2 regions of the Sellimonas catena genome follow, and region 1 is predicted to be linked to the other one. Evidence: riboswitches for the same ligand, from Rfam matches in the RefSeq annotation. Region 1 holds a riboswitch; the other holds the start of a gene.

Region 1 (13,621 bases):
GTTCCCCTTCCTCAACTACTGTACCCGCATAGACGGACTGTCCCTGTACTCTGCGTACCGGCATGGCCTCTCCCGTAAGAGAAACCTGGTTTACCATCCCTTCCCCGCCGGATACTTCCCCGTCAAAAGGAATGACATTTCCCATATGTACGGTCACTATGTCACCTTTCCGGATCTTGTCGGCCTTTACAAGAATTTCCTGTCCGTCGCGTTTCAGCCAGACTTTCTTAATACTCAAAGACATGCTCCGCGCCAGATCGCCAACTGATTTCTTATGGGTCCACTCTTCCAAAAGCTCTCCGACTCCGAGAAGAAACATCACAGATCCTGCAGTATTAAAGTCCCGGCGCAGGACAGAGACGCCGATTGCCGCTGCATCCAGAAGTGGGACTTCTATCTTTCTTTTTCGGATGCAGTGCAGCCCGGCTGCAAGATATTTTAAAGACCTGGCCGTCACAACCACCGCCCGGAGCGGTCCCGGAACCAGAAGCCGGCATCCGTAGTGCAGCAGCATTTTTGCAATCAGCTTTTCTTTATATGACGCATTCAAGGATCTCCCGGAATTCCGGATCATGTTTTCCGGTACGTTTACCTTTTCGTACCGGAATTCCTTCAACATCCGGATCAGTTCACCACGGTCTCCTGTATAGCAGATGACAGCGTCTGAGGTGCGTTCATACACTTTGACATCTGTTATATTTTTCTGCCTGTCCAGATACCAGAAAAGAGTATCCGCCTCCTCACATGTCATTTTTTTCTGAACGATGTGAATCCGGAGGCGGCCCTTGATCTCATGCTTGATAATATATTTCATGAGCGGTTACATCTTTCCATTGTCAGAAGAGGCCGCACCGTCTTCTTCCGCCTCCTGGACTGCCGCTTCTTCCACTGCGGCTCTTTCCTCATTGATCTGCTGTGCTTCTGCAAGAATATCCTCTGCGTTTTCCTGAACATTCGTTACCGTTTTCATCACGCAGTCCTTTGCGCGCAATGCAGCCGCTGTACACGTTGTATATACTTTCTTTGCATCTTTACTGGATAAAATCTTTACCCCTGCCGTCCCGAAAAGGACTCCTCCTGCGAATAATCCGATTTTCTTCATCAATGAATCACTAAACATATGTTTTACCTCCTGCTATAAATTTTTTTGATGTTTGAATTACTTATGCTTGTATCCGGTATAGAATACCATTATGAAACAGAACACGGCAGCCCATGCCCAGAATCTATGCTGCTTCATGCGCCATCACTTCCTTTTTTACTGAATTATCATATGGATACTATATCAGCATATCAACACATTTTCAGGCTAGTCAAACCTAACTGTCCTTGTTGATAAATCTTCTCAATATCGCATATAATCATCGATGTTCCCTTAAGTTCTATAACAAAACGGACCGAGGAGATCTGCTCTCTTCGGTCCGTTTGCCATATCTTAATCTATTGGGTTCCTGACGATTACGCCATCTGCGTCGCTGCGTTTTCGATACAGCGGTTTGCATTCAGGCTTTTCGGATATCCGATGTACGGAAGAATCTGAGAGACAACCCGTACAAGAAATTCTTTGTCATTTCCCAGATTCATATTTCCGATGGCATGGGATGTCAGCTGCGGCTCACAGCCTCCCTGTGCCGCCAGAAAGCAGAAGGTAATCAGCTCTCTCTGCTTGAGATCCAGTCCTTTTCTTGTATAAATATCTCCAAAACAGTTGGATGCAAGCCAACGGTTAATATGTCCGGCTTTCCATGCTTCCAGCATCTGCGATCCGAAGATTTCAGCCTGGGCGGCAGCTCCTTTTTCCAGACGGTCTTCCATCGTAGTCGTTCCACGGTTCTCCTCCGGATTCGGGATTCCGTTTGCTTCAAACACTTCATTGGTTGCTGCAAAGAATGGAAACACTCTTCCAAAACCAAGATAATCTACTGCCTGATAAACGACTTCTTTTACCATCGCCGGAGTCAGGGCGCTTTCGACTGCCTTTGGCAGATAATACCGGTATGCGTCAACGGACTGGCTTCCGATCAGCGCAGCAAGGACTGCAAGATATCTGGTGGTCTCATCCAGTGTCTGTCCCGGTTCGTTTACAACTTCGTTATATGCAAATGCTTCCCACCGTTCCATAAATTCTGAATCTGTCTTGTGAAAATTCATTGTTTCTGTCATCGTTTCTGCCTCCTGTTTCTATGTGAATTTCAGGCTCTCCACCTCTTCTTACAGTATAAAACCCCGGTTTTACAAGATCAAATACTTAATCTGAATAGGTATATATAACCAGAAACTATGCTTCCGGCTTCAGCGGCCCGTAAAAATACGATGCGGTCGCGCCTCCGTCAATGAGTATATCCGCTCCAGTGATGAAGGTCCCCTTTTCACTCATCAGCAGTTCCGCCACATTGGCCACCTCATCGGCAGTTCCCGGGCGGCCTGCCGGACATTTAGCGAACATATTTTTATAGAAATCTCCACGTGGACCGTTAAACTCATCTATTGCCAACGCGTCACGATAATGCCGGGAGAAATGGAATTGATACGTGTCTTTGATCTTTTCCGGCTGAAGGATATCCAGCTTCAAAAGTTCCTCTGTCGGTATACAGGCAAGCATTTTACTTCTAATGTCTGTTTTCTTACATATGACCAGATTATGATTGTTTCAAAAGCGCCCGGTTCATATTGAACCGGGCTTGGTATCTAAATATATCATATCTTTACATATCTTTGGTTCCTGCTGTTAGGTTTATCTGGAATTGTCATACGGATAAGATTCATGTCTACTGCCGGCCGTAAATAATTTCTTCGAAAACCTTCCTTAGATTTCAACCCCAGTTTTTCCATAAGTGAATTGCTTGTATAAGGAATATCATATTCCATAACATCAAGCAGTTTCTTAATGTATTCCGAAAGCTGCCCATTATCTTCACTGATCTGAATGGAAATGTCATCCAGAATTTTATCAATTTGTGACAACATAAATTCAATGAAAATTGTTGATGCACCATCCAGATGGCATTTAGCAATCGCGTCATAGTATTCTTCTTGAAATTTTTCGATCTGACTCTCAATTGGAATAAATTCAAATATCGGCTTCCACTTGGAAAGGATCGCAGTATGCCATAATCTTGCCATTCTACCATTGCCATCAGAGAACGGATGGATAAAGACAAATTCATAATGAAATACGCTGCTTAAAATAAGAGGATGAACACTATTTTGTGCTTCTTTCATCCAATCAAAAAGTTCATCCATTAACTGGGGAACAAATCGTGAAGGTGGTGCCATAAAAATGCACTGATCGCCATTAAAAACACCTTCTTCACCTCGACGGAAGTCACCGGATTCTTCTACAACATATTTGGTCATTATGCCATGAAATTTTTTCAAATCTCTTATGTTGTATGGATTGATCTCGGAAATTTTTTCATATGCGGCATAGGCATTTTTTACTTCCTGAATTTCCTTTTGTTCACCAAGCACTGTCTTTCCGTTGATTACATCTCTAACCTGCCCCAAAGAAAGAGAATTCGCTTCAATCTTCAATGAAGAATGAATGGACTTGATACGATTGTTTCTTCTCAAATGTGGTTTGGATTCTAAATTACTGGTTGCCGAAATTCGTCCAATCTTTTCTGAAATCGAAGATACATATGATAATATTTCATTTGTTATTGTAAAAGGCGGTTTATACACTCCCATGACAGTACCTCCATGTACTTGCGTATTATCTTGCGTACTTTCTTCCTCTATTATACAGCAAGTCAAAAATTTTTCAACACCTATATGAGTTCATCCACTGAAAAAGGGATTGCACACCAGTACCCTGTGTCCAATCCCTTTTCTCTTATTCCACAAATAAAATATGCATCTGTCCTTTTTTATCTTTGACGACTTCTGCCTCCACATCATAGATTTCCCGGATAAACTCCGGTGTCAGAAGTGACTCCGGTGTCCCTTCTCCTGCGATCCTGCCGTCTTTGAGGGCGTAAATCCGGTCGCAGAACATGGCCGCAATATTCAGGTCGTGGACGGCCGAAATCACCGTCACATTCAGATTCTTTACAATCCGCATCAATTGAAGCTGGTGGGTAATGTCCAGATGGTTGGTAGGTTCATCCAGAATCAGGCAGGGCGTCTGCTGGGCCAAAGCTCTTGCAAGAATAACCCGCTGCTGTTCCCCTCCGGAAAGCGTGGAGAAACTTCTGTCCGCAAATTCCGACATGCCGACAGCCTGCAATGCTTCTTTTACAATGGCATGGTCTCCGGCATTGTCCCGTTCCAGTGCCTTTTTGTGGGGAGACCGCCCCATCATGACGATTTCCTGTACGGTGAAATCAAAATTATAATGGTTATGCTGAGCTACCACTGCCAGTTTTCTGGCGGAATCTTTGACGCGGATCGTACTCAGCTCTTCTCCGTCCAGATAGACAGCACCCTGATCCGGTTTCAAAGTCCGGTAAATGCACTTGAGAAGCGTTGATTTTCCACTTCCGTTCGGCCCGATCAGTCCGATAAATTCCTTCTCCTTACTCTGGATGCTGATTCCCTTTAAAATCTCCTTTGCTCCGTAGAAAAGGTGGAGATCTTCCGTATTGATTTTCACGCTTCCCCACCTCCAAATCCATAGGATTTCCTTATCATCAGATAAATAAAGCACGGGGCGCCGATCAGAGAGACTAAAATTCCGATCGGCAGTTCCGCATAGTCCAGAATGACCCTGCAGGCCACATCCGCCCAGATCAGAAAGACCGCTCCGGTCAGTGCGCTGACAGGGACGAGCCTTTTATGATCTGTTCCAAGGCACATCCGCACTGCATGGGGAATAATCAGCCCGACAAATCCGATCATTCCTGCCGCACAGACTGCCGTTCCTACCATCAGGGAGGAAAGAATCAGATACACGATCCGCACCCGGTGGAGGTCGGTCCCAAGTGTCACCGCTGTCTCATCGCCCAAAAGCATCAGATTCAGCTTCCGGGATTGAGTCCAGAAAATCAGTGTTGCGACTATCATGACCGGAAGAACAACCGGCACATTGTCCCAGTCAGCCGTGGCAAGACTTCCCATGCTCCAGTAGGAAATCTGAGTCGTTGCTTCCCGGTTCTGGGAAATATAAATCAGGAAGTTCGCAAACGCGGAGCAGACGGTACTGACCGCCATTCCGGCCAGAATCAGTTTCCCCGCGCTCGTGCGTCCTCCGATGCCGGAAATAAAAAGCACACCAAAGGACGCTGCCAGAGCCCCGAAAAAGGCCATAATCCCCATACCCTGATCTCCAAATACGGCCCCGATCCCAAGTAGAATGGATGCCGCTGCTCCCAGATATGCCCCGGAGGAGACGCCAAGGACATACGGGTCCGCCAGAGGATTTTTGACAACTGCCTGCATGACAACGCCGCACACGGAAAGCCCCGTCCCCACTGCTGCCGCCATCAGCACTCTCGGCAGACGGATCTGCCAGACTACATCATGGACAGCTCCCTGGCCGTAGGCAGACATGCTCTCTGTATGAAAGACCTCATATCCGATCACACGGTACACATCCTGAAAGGACAGATCCGCATTTCCAAACAGTACCGCCGTAAAAAGTGACAGTATAAGAGCCGCAGACAGCCCAAGAATCAGAATTCCATATGTCTTTGTTTTCATCGCTCCTCTTTTCATCATGCTCCCTCTATTCGTTCAGATCCAGATCCGGATACAGGCCTCTGGCGATAGTCTCAATCCCGTCCTGCGTCCTTGTCGCACTTGCGTACATCTCACTTAACATAATCGGAACAACCCGGTCATTTTTCACGGCGCTCATGCTCTGAAAGGCTTCATCTTCCAGAATCTTATCCAGATTTTCCTGCTTCACCGTTTCCGGATCATCCCCGGTATATGGCATGTAGACGACAAAAATCACATCCGGATCTGCCGCTAAAATGTCTTCCTTTCCAACCGTGGATGCGTCCGGATTTGCAAGGCTGGCACCAAGCTGGGTCACCATGTCCCCCGCAATGCTTGCCGCGCCATAATTGGTAAAGGTATCATTCATGCTCTCCACCACCATGACAGACGGCTTTTCTTCCTGTTCTTCGGCCAGCGTTTTTACGTGTTCTACGGTCTCTTTCATTTGATTTACGATCTCTTCTGCACGGTCCTGCACATCAAAAATCTTTCCAATGTTCAGGATATCGTTATATTCATTTTCCAGAGAATCTTCTTTCACCGCGGTATTCGTATTGATATAGACATTTGTTCCTTTTTGAATCCATTCATCCGGGCTTCCAAGGTTATCCTCATCAAAAAGGGATACCCAGGAAAAAATCATATCCGGTTCCAGCATCGTCATTGTCTCTTTGGACGGTGTAAACTCGTCCAGATAGTCTGTTTTGGAAAATGCGGCTTTCTGATCATCCGGCACCTCATTATCAAGCCCTGCCGTCGCTACAATCCGGTCCTCCAGTCCAAGAGCAAGCAGCGTCTCCACCGATCCCTGGTAAACCGCTGCCACCTTTTCCGGCGCCTTCTCATAAGTCATCGTATACTCGGCGCCATCCCGGCCATAAGTCGTGATTGTCAGCGGATATTCGGTTTTTTTCGTACTCTCTGTGGTGTCCTTGCTGTCAGACGAACCGTCATCTGCAGCCTGATTGTCCTCTTTCACCTGATCAGAGCTGATTCTGCCCGCATCCCCGCTGTTGTTTCCGTCACTGCCTCCACAGGCGGAAAGTCCCACCGCCATTGTGGCTGTCAGAAGACACGCCAGTACCTTTTTCACCATGTTCTGTTTCATGTTCTCTCCTTCTTTCTTTCGGTATATTTTCCTTTCCTGTTACAGGATCTTTGGCTTACCCGTCAGATCCATATTCCTACTTACCGGAAGATTCGTTTTGCAGAACAAAAAAACCTGCTTTTTATAAGCAGGCATGACAAAAACATATGGACAGGCAAAGACCGCCGCCCATATTTTCAGATGTCTGCTTTACACGGAAGCTTCATCTTCTCTATCAAGCAGGTTTCCTGGCTTGCCTCTCCTTGCCTGTCCCGGCCTTCTCACGGCATTGCCGCAATGACATAAATTGGGACAGACTCCTTGCTTACAGTGACCGGATCGCCGGAGATTTCCACTCCGTTCCCTTTTAAAATTCATCCTCTTTGACAAAGGAATTCTTCACTTGATAAAGTTATTCAATTCTAACAGGAAATATTACAGTTCCCAATTTAGCATACTTTGGCGTCAATTGCAACCGCAGTTCCCACCGGACATTCTCCCTATGCTTTTTTCTAAAAGCCAGTGCAGAATCTCAGCAAACTCTTCCATGTAATAGTTGCTCCGGTCTTTCTTCCAGAACATGCAATAATTACGCAGAAACGGCTTCCCATCCTTATAAATCGGAATCCGGAGAAAGACGCGTCTTTTCCGCTCCCTCCTCTATCTTCTGATAATATGTTTCTCCATATTGCTGAAGCTGTCAGTCAAGGTAAAATTGTTCTCAATGCCTTCTGTCAGATAGATTTCTCCATCTTCTGTCATCAGAATCATGTCAAATCCCTCATGAGATTTCCAGTATTCCTGCGCACCTTCCAGTCCTTTTACGAACATGGAGGTGGAAAGGGCATCTCCCGTCTTTCCTTCCTCGGTCACAATCGTCACAGAAGCCAGTCCGTTATCCACCGGATATCCGGTCTTCGGATCAAGGATATGTCCGTATCGTTTTCCGTCCTCTCCGGTAAAATACCTCTCATAATTTCCGGAGGTCACCACGGCACAGTCTGACACTTCCAGTACACCGACTTCTCCGTCCCCGTAAGGACTCCGTATAGCAAGCCGCCAGTCATTTCCATCCGGTCTGGATCCCACGGTCTGAACATTGCCGCCGATATTTAGAAGGGCAGACGTTACCCCGCTTTCTTTTACAATCTCTGCTGTCAGATCACCGGCATAGCCTTTTCCTACCGCTCCCAAATCCAGTTCCATACCTTCCGGCAGGTGTATTTTCTGCCCGTTCAGCTCCACTTTTTCGTAGCCGACCCGGCTAAGAAGCGACTGAATCTCCTCATTTCCCGGAATCCGGTTTTCGTCAGTTGTAAACCCCCATGCAGTCAGCACCGGATAAATCGTAGGTTCCAACGCCCCATCGGTCTCTTTTGCCATTTCCAGGGCAAAGCTGACAACACCTGCTGTATCCTCACTGAGCGTCACCACATTTCCATTACTGTGATTGACCGCGTAAATTTCGCTGTTTTCATCCGTGACGGACCACTCGGACTCCAGTGTATGAATCTCTTTCTCCGCCTTTTCCAGCGCTTCGCCGGCATTGTCCCCGTAAGCGGTAAAGGTCATATAGGTATCCATGGCGAAAAACTCTTTTCTGGATTCCTCCTGACTATTGCCGCCTGTATTCTGTGCTCCCTGACATGCCGTCAAAGCAAGACTGCACAGAAGCACAAACGCTGCTGTCCCTGTACGGTAGTTATTTTCTGTCTTATATCTTCTCATGTCTGAACCGCCTTTTACATTGCTTTTAATGAGATTTTATATATTATTATTCGGTACGAAGTGCTGTCACCGGATCACTCTTTGCAGCTTTTCTGGAAGGAATCAATCCGCCAAGCAGCGTAAGTACGACACTTAACGCGATCAGAATCAGTGCCGGCACTACAGGGAGCACGGCGCTTACCTCATTCGTATCTGCAAGGTGATGGATCAGGGCATTTCCCGGTATGAGAATCAGAAGGGAAAGCCCGATTCCAATCAGTCCGGCACAAAGTCCGATGATAAAGGTTTCCGCATTGAATACCTGGGAAATATTTGCCTTTGAGGCTCCGATGGCCCGCAGGATTCCAATTTCCTTTTTCCTCTCCAGCACGCTGATGTAGGTAATGACACCGATCATGATGGAAGAAACCACCAGAGAAATGGCCACAAAGGCGATCAGTACATAGCTGATAATATCGATAATATCCGTAACCGAAGACATAAGAGTACCAACCATATCTGTGTAGGTGATCACCTGCTCGTCTTTTCCCTGTGCCTCCATCTGACTATTATAGCCGTCCAGAATCTTTACGACTTCTTCTTTGCCCTCAAAATCCTTTGGATAAATGGCAATACCTGTCGGGACATCAAAATCCACATATCCCAGATTTCTTAAATTACTGTCATAGGAAGTCTCTCCCGTAGACTGCATGGACATCATCAGCTCGGAGAGCTCCTCCTCACTCATGTTCATTTCAAACGCATTGGCAAAGGCGTCTGCATCGATGGTCATGGCATCTCCCATGGCCTCCTGAAGGCTCGTTCCCACCCGGCTCATTGCTCTTTGCATCACCGTCTCCATTCCGGCGCTTATCCGGCTTACCACCTGGCTCATGGCAGAACTGATCTGGGTTTCCAGCGCGTCTGAAATAGCTCCTGTATAGGCGCCCATAACCTCTTTCATATAGCTCTCAAGGGCCGTACCAACCTGCGACTGCAGGCTCTCCATATCAACTATCTCCGAAATTCCGGAGGAAAGCGCTTCTTTCCCCGCATCTGTATTCAGGTAGCTGACAAAATAGTCATCCATCTTTGTCAGATCCGGCAGCTGATTCTTTTCTGCGTAATCCAGATATCCGGCTACCATCTCCCGGGCAATCTTCTGAAGCTGCTCTGTAGTGATGGAAATATCCTGTACAGAATCAAAGATCCTGCTGCCCCAACTGTTGATGATCTCTGCCGCAGCCGGTGTCTGAAGGTATTCCAGAAGATATTCATCAAACCTCTCCGAATCCGTATATCCATGCTCCGACGCATACTCCATAAAACCGCTTAAAACTTCATGGAAGAGGTTCTGAATCTGTTCAACCGATGCGGTGACGCCGCCGTTTGATTCAATGATCTCCAGAATATTTTCTTTGAGAATCTTCTGTGCGTCCGTACTTTTCAAATATCCTGCAAAGTCTTCGCTCAGCCCCGAATAATCTGCCTCCGGATGCTCTTTTGCGTAGTCCTGATAGCCGGAAATCAGATTTCCCGCCAGTTTTGTCATCCCTTCCGCCGAAACAGTCAGGTTCAGATTCCCCATCAGATCATTCAGATTCAGACTGCCTGCATCCGGAAGCTCGATCTGGATTCCGGAAAGATCCACCATTCCGGAAAGGTCCAGAGTGTTTCCATCCATCTGGAACAGGTCGGAAAAATCCACTGTCCCGGAAAGGCTGCCTGAGAGCGCATCGCTGTTGAACTGAAAAGCATTTTCCAGTGCATTCGTATTGACGGTAAATAACGAGTTCATATCCAGCCCGTTCTGGCTTTCTGTCTCACCGAACGCCTCCCCGGTAAAGACATTGACGTCTGGATTCGCAATCTGCTGTTTTACGATCTCACTGTCTTCCGCCTCTTCTGCCACATGCCGGGTCAAAGAAGACGGGTAGCCGATTCCGGAAGAAAGTGCCACTGCATTGGCATCTTCTGCAGGCTGGACAACACCTACTACCTTGAGATCTTCCCCGTTTTTCACGAGATCTTTCATATAGGTTTCATTGCCGGATTTGTCTGTCCAGACACCATACTGACTGTCGTACGTATAATAGTCCGCACTGTTGACCAGTTTAAAGGTAATACCGAGAAAATCTTCATAGGAATAGCTTCCCATATTTTCCGGTGTTTCGATATCTTCTTCATTGATAAACTGCCGGATCATCTCATCCAGTTCCACAGCATCCCGAAGTCCGAGTGTATAAAGCATAAAGTCACTGACGTTCCCGTTTGCCGTCAGGACGACCACACACTCATTATAATTCTCCGGCCATCGACCGGCCTTTACATCGTACTGCTCTTTATAGAGATTTTCATTTTCCGGCATTTCATAAAACATGTCCGTACTCATCATGGAGGACATCATACTGTTGGACCCGGAGGCTGATCCGAATCCAAGTGCATCAAATGAGCGGTCCGGATTCACCTGCCGGATGGAATCTCCATCTTCACGGTAAATCTGTGGAGATACAGAATAAGAGTATTCCACCGCATTGGTATAGTCTTTGATATCACTCTCACCGCTCTCCAGATACTTTTTTAAGGATTCCAGATCATTGGAATCCATGGTAGAAAACATATTGCTGACCATCTGGATCACATCCACATCGCCGGCCTCTTTCTCTTCCCCGCCTCCGTCTCCGAGCATGGCGGTCATATCAATCCCCGTGCTCTGGATTTCGAGCGGATACTCCGAAAGTGTATCCTCTTCCACTGACTGAATATACTGATTGACACCTGTAGAAAGCGCAAGAATCAATGCAATTCCGATAATTCCGATTGATCCCGCAAAGGAGGTCAGAAGCGTCCGCGCCTTTTTTGTCCTCAGATTATTAAAACTAAGGGATAATGCAGTCAGAAGTGACATGGATGATTTTCCCATGTTCTGATGCTCCGGCTGCTTCATTGCAGTTTCATCCACCTCATATGGATTGGAATCCGACCGGATCCTGCCATCTTTCAGATTAACGATCCGGGTCGCGTACTCCTCTGCCAGCTCCGGGTTATGGGTGACCATGACAACCAGCCGGTCCTTGGCCACTTCCCTTAAAAGATCCATTACCTGGACACTCGTCGCGCTGTCCAGCGCCCCCGTCGGCTCATCCGCCAGCAGGATATCCGGGTCATTGACAAGGGCACGCGCAATCGCAACCCTTTGCATCTGTCCTCCGGAAAGCTGGTTCGGTTTTTTATGTACCTGTTCTCCAAGTCCGACCTCTTCCAGCGCCTTCTGAGCCCTCTCGCGCCTTTCAGCTTTCCCGACTCCGGAAATCGTAAGTGCAAGCTCTACATTTGCCAGAATCGTCTGATGTGGAATCAGATTGTAGCTTTGAAAAACGAATCCGATCGTATGGTTTCTGTAGGAATCCCAGTCTCTGTCCTTATACTTATTTGTCGATATTCCGTTGATAATCAGGTCTCCGCTGTCATAACGGTCCAGCCCTCCGACAATATTCAGAAGTGTCGTTTTTCCGGAGCCGCTCGGTCCGAGGATCGCGACAAATTCATTGTCTCTTAAATTCAGACTAACATCATCAAGTGCTTTCTGCACCAGTTTCCCCGTCCGGTACTCCTTTCGTATGTGTTTGATCTGAAGCATATACGTTCTCCTTTTTTGTCATTCTTAAATCCAGTGAAAATACTCTCTCTGATAGCGTGCTTTCTCCCCCGTCATCAGAAGAATGTCATCGCAAAGCGCCAGAACCTTTCCTTTCTCCCGAAGCGAGTCCGTCTTTACCGTACTCATCAGCTCCTCGATCAATGCATAGGCTGCCTGTTTTTTCTCCTCCGGATATCCGGTCATCGGCTCTTCAAATTTTCGGCTTTTCTGATAGACCTCACGTATCAAAAGCTCCTCCCTGGCCATGGAAAGCCTGTCCTGCGGAATCTCACCCTTTATCACTGCGCGATAGCATAAATAAAGAAGCCTCGCATCGTTCAGCGCATTATGAAGTGCTCCATCCACCGAGACATTCAGGATTCTTCCCATCTTTTCCAGGGAAAGACTCCCGTCCTTTCCAAATAAAGTAAAAAATAACTGAAGCGAAATATCCCTCATTCCTTCACCGATCCGGTACAGCTCCTCTTCCTCTTCATTCAGAAGCAGATTATCCAGAAAGACCGGCTTATCCGCGCTTCCAAAGACAAAGGTCTGCCGGATGTTCCATTTACGATACAGATCCAGCACTTCACGAAAAACCCGGCCGAATCCAGGCGCGTGGTCGACTTCCACCTGCCTGAGTCCTGTCAGCTCCATGCAGTATGGATTCAGCACAGTATTAAATTTAGGGCGTACAAGAGAATAGTATGATTCTTTTTCCTTCATACTTTTCCTCTCAACGATCAATATCCCGACGGAAATGATTTCCGTCGGGTATTTATTCTGATCCCCTGTATTATATTCCAGATCCAGAAACGCGATATAATTTCCAAGTCTCTCCTTCTGCCAGCCCTGCAGGCCCTGCATGGAAATCCGCCTGATTGACCGGATCTGTCCTTTATATTTTCGTTTAACCGCCGGTATGGACTGCTGCCCTTTTACGAGCTTGACACTTTCATCTTTCAGTGTAATCTCATACCACTTGTTGTCATGTTCTTTCCGGTATCTGTTCATCGTTTCACTCCTGTCATGATGTACAACCATATTATATGGTCTGTATCCGGAAAAATCAAGTAGTATGCCGGACCTACTGATTTGACTGGCTGGAAATCAGTGTCACTGTAATATCCTGGGAGGTGTATTCCCCGTCTGATCCTGCGGACTGTACAGTCAGCGTAACATCTTCACCTGCACGGTAGTAGCCCAGTTCATTCTGAAGATCGCTGGTATCTGAGATGGTTGTTCCATTCAACGCGGTAATAATATATCCACGCTTCAGGTCGGAATCTGTATTATCCTGTGTAAGACCTGTAATATAAACGCCCTGTGGCATTCCGTAACGTTCTGCCGTTGTCTCATCGATATCCATTACCTGAACTCCGAGACTTCCCTGTTCCTCTTCACTGACTCTTGTCTTTGTCTGCTGGTTCATCAGATTCTGAATAATATCAGAAACTTCGGAAACCGGAATGGCATATCCCATACCCTCTACAGACGAATCACTGATCTTCGCACAGTTGATGCCG
Region 2 (3,080 bases), on a different contig from region 1:
GTGGGTAATATCCGGATCATCTCCTGCATCTTTCCGGACCGCGCATGACACTGCATCGGAATGTCGCACGATCTCCTCCACTTCCAGAAGCAAGGTCTCTCCTGCCGGGACAGTGATGCGGACTTCCCGGATTTCCTCTCCGGAAAACAGCATGATTGCCGCCGCCTTTGCCGCTGCCGCCGCGCAGGTTCCCGTCGTATATCCTCTTTTCAGTTCTTTTTGTCCCTTGATGACTGTCTGCTTTTCCATCTTTATCCTTTCGGACACTCCTTTGCTTCCCTGGCGTGACGCACAAACATCTGCCGGATGCCCGGAATCTCTCCGACACCTTTTAAGACGGTACGCACTTCATATCCTTCTCTTGTCAGAATCGATTTCCAGGAATCCGCATCCTCTCCTGCCATGTCGTTTTTCGCATGGTCTCCCGCCACAATCATGAACGGCATCAGAAGAATCTTTCCGGCCTGCTGCTCTTTCAGCTTTTTCAGTACTTCCTCCATCTCCGGGAAGCCTTCTACCGTGCCGACTACCACGTTTCGGTATCCTTTCGCCCAGAAGGTATAATCGAGGGCCGGGTAGGCCGCATTGGTATGGTGCTCCGTCCCGTGGCCCATGAGCACTAATGTTTCTTCCGCTTTGAGTCCGGCATCCTCCATAATCAGGTGTACCGCCTCCTCATAATCTTCCATCGTGGCAAGGAGCGGTGCTCCAGTGCGGATCGTTTCAAATCGTTCCCGGTACGGCTCGATCTGTTCTGTCATCTTTTCGTATTCAAATCCGTGGATGATATGGGTCGGCTGGATGAGAAGATCCTCAATCCCGTCCCGCGCCATCTGCTCCATGGCTTCCTCCACATTGCAGATTCCCATCTGAAACTCCGATTTCAGTTTCTTCAAGATCATGCTGCTTGTAAACGCCCGGTACAGCGCCCGGTCCGGGAATGCCTCCGCAAGCGCCTTCTCTACTGCTCCGATCGTCTTTTCCATTGTATCCAGGTGGCTCGTTCCAAAGCTCACCGTCAAAACTGCTTTTTTCATATTTGTCCTCCCATATGGGCCTGACATCGACGACTGACACCAAAAAAGGATATGGAAAAACAGACAGTTCTTTCCTCTGCCTCTTTTCCCATATCCGTTTCTATTTCCCTTTGACGTCCTCTTTGATTCTCGTACTTGTCATAATCCCGTAACCTTTCCGAAGCATCTAAAAGCAGGTATTCTGACTTAAGGATCCGCGCTTTTCTCTCCCTTCCCATGCATCCGCACAGTGGCCTTTTCAGAGAAAGCTCCCCTCATACAGCAACGGGCATTGTTCCGGATTCTCACCGGATTCCCTTTTACTCCTTCTAACATAAGGTACTTTTAAATGATTTCTCTGTTTGATTCCTGTTTATGATACCATTGGCAAAGGCGGCTGTCAACCAGCCCCGCCCTGCGGCAGTCCGGAAGGCATTATCCGATGACCACCTGTGCCCAGCTTTCTCCGCCTTTTTCTTTCTTTACGAGAATCTTTTTGTCGATCCGGTCTTTCAGTTCAGCCACATGGGAAATAATTCCCACCAGCTTATTCCCTTCACTTAAAGAGGCAAGGGCGCGGACCGCCTTATCCAGCGCTTCCTCATCCAGTGTCCCGAACCCCTCGTCCACAAACATCGCTTCCATCCGGATACCTCCGGCCATGGACTGAATCTCATCGGAAAGCCCAAGTGCCAGGGAAAGAGATGCCTGGAAGGACTCCCCGCCTGACAGTGTATGAATGCTGCGCTGTGTACCGTTGTAATGATCGATCACATCCATATCAAGGCCGCTCTGGCTTCTCCGGTTGTCCGCTGTCTTTTTGCGGACCAGCTCATACTGACCGTCTGTCATGACAAGAAGCCTGCGGTTTGCACGAATAAGAATCCGGTCGAAATAGGCCATCTGCACATAGGTTTCCAGCATGATTTTTTCCTTTCCTCCAAGTGTGCCGTTGACCGTATCGGAAAGAACGCCGGCAATCCGGTATTCCTTCTCTGTCTCTTCCTGCTGCCTCACGGCCGCCCTCATCTTCTCAAGGGCGGACCTGTCTGCACTGAGCACCGGAAGGAGCTGTTCCTTTTCGGCAAGCAGACGCTGCTTTTTCAGGAGTGTCTCCTGTTTTTTCTGTTCCAGCTCCTCTTTTTCCCGGTGTTTCTCCTCTTCCGGCGTCTCCCGGTCTTTCTGCTGTTCCGTCCAGACACGGATGGATGCTTCGCAGGCAGAGATCTCATTTTCCGTGCTCTGGTATGCCGCTTTTGCCGCTTCCAAAGCCTCTTCTTTTTCCTGTTTTTCCAGCTCCATCTTCCGGATCACATTGCGTGCCTCTTCATAGGAATCATACGGAAGGCTCTCCCCGATTTCCTGAATCCGTTTTCCTTCTGTTTCCTGTTCTGTCCGCATGGAGGCCGTCTCCCGTTCCAGATGAAGAATGATGCCTGTCTGTTCTTCTGTCTGTTGTTCCAGCTCTTTTTCCCGCTTCTGCGCATCCTGCTTCTGCTTTTGCTGTTTGTTCAGACTTTCTTCTTTTTGCTGCAGTTCCCGTCTCCGGTTTTCCAAAGTGCAGCCTTCCTCTTTCATTCTCTGGTACGCTTCCTTCAGACCCGCCGGTTCCTCATCCGGCCAGAGCAGTGCGGCCTTCTGCCTGAGCTGGCCTGCCGCCGTCTCAGTGCGGCCTTTGGCCTCACCTGCCTTCCGGCTCTTTTGCTTATCCTCTTCCATGAGCATATCAAGTACTGTTTTTTTCTGTTTCAACGTCTGTTCATCAGGGATTTCTTCCGGCTTTTTCGCCGGATCCGGATGGTGCAGGGCACCGCACACCGGACAGGGTTCCCCGTCTGTCAATCCGGCTGCCAGGATCCCTGCCTGCCCGTCCAGAAAGGCCCGTTCCAGCTCCTGATACTCTTTTTGTGCCTTCTCTACCTTCTCTCGGACGCAAAGGTAGGCCTCCTGCGCAGTCTCCTGCTCCTTTCTTGCCTCCTGGTACTGCCCGCAGATCAGCAGAAATTCTTTCAGATTCTGATGTCTTTCTTCCGTCTGCTGTTTCTGCCGCAGAAGTTCTTTCCA

What was found. A riboswitch is a leader RNA that binds a small molecule or an ion and turns the genes downstream of it on or off. The one in region 1 is predicted to bind cobalamin.
Region 2: linked by a shared signal. The riboswitch ahead of Selli1_RS15145 (sirohydrochlorin cobaltochelatase) and the one ahead of Selli1_RS12785 (ABC transporter substrate-binding protein) in region 1 are both predicted to bind cobalamin.

The regions. Positions count from the first base shown of each region.
Region 1 is NZ_BSBO01000027.1:33,926-47,546, reverse strand. It holds gene Selli1_RS12820 (heavy metal translocating P-type ATPase) at 1-814, opposite strand, end outside; gene Selli1_RS12815 (DUF6110 family protein) at 821-1,120, opposite strand; gene Selli1_RS12810 (carboxymuconolactone decarboxylase family protein) at 1,459-2,163, opposite strand; gene Selli1_RS12805 (SDR family oxidoreductase) at 2,279-2,602, opposite strand; gene Selli1_RS12800 (Fic family protein) at 2,698-3,690, opposite strand; gene Selli1_RS12795 (ABC transporter ATP-binding protein) at 3,836-4,594, opposite strand; gene Selli1_RS12790 (FecCD family ABC transporter permease) at 4,591-5,640, opposite strand; gene Selli1_RS12785 (ABC transporter substrate-binding protein) at 5,666-6,769, opposite strand; cobalamin riboswitch at 6,970-7,170, opposite strand; gene Selli1_RS12780 (FAD:protein FMN transferase) at 7,409-8,476, opposite strand; gene Selli1_RS12775 (ABC transporter ATP-binding protein/permease) at 8,523-12,095, opposite strand; gene Selli1_RS12770 (3'-5' exonuclease) at 12,120-13,109, opposite strand; gene Selli1_RS12765 (S1C family serine protease) at 13,183-13,621, opposite strand, start outside.
Region 2 is NZ_BSBO01000037.1:30,268-33,347, forward strand. It holds gene cbiD (cobalt-precorrin-5B (C(1))-methyltransferase CbiD) at 1-249, opposite strand, end outside; gene Selli1_RS15145 (sirohydrochlorin cobaltochelatase) at 252-1,037, opposite strand; cobalamin riboswitch at 1,192-1,378, opposite strand; gene Selli1_RS15150 (SbcC/MukB-like Walker B domain-containing protein) at 1,452-3,080, opposite strand, start outside.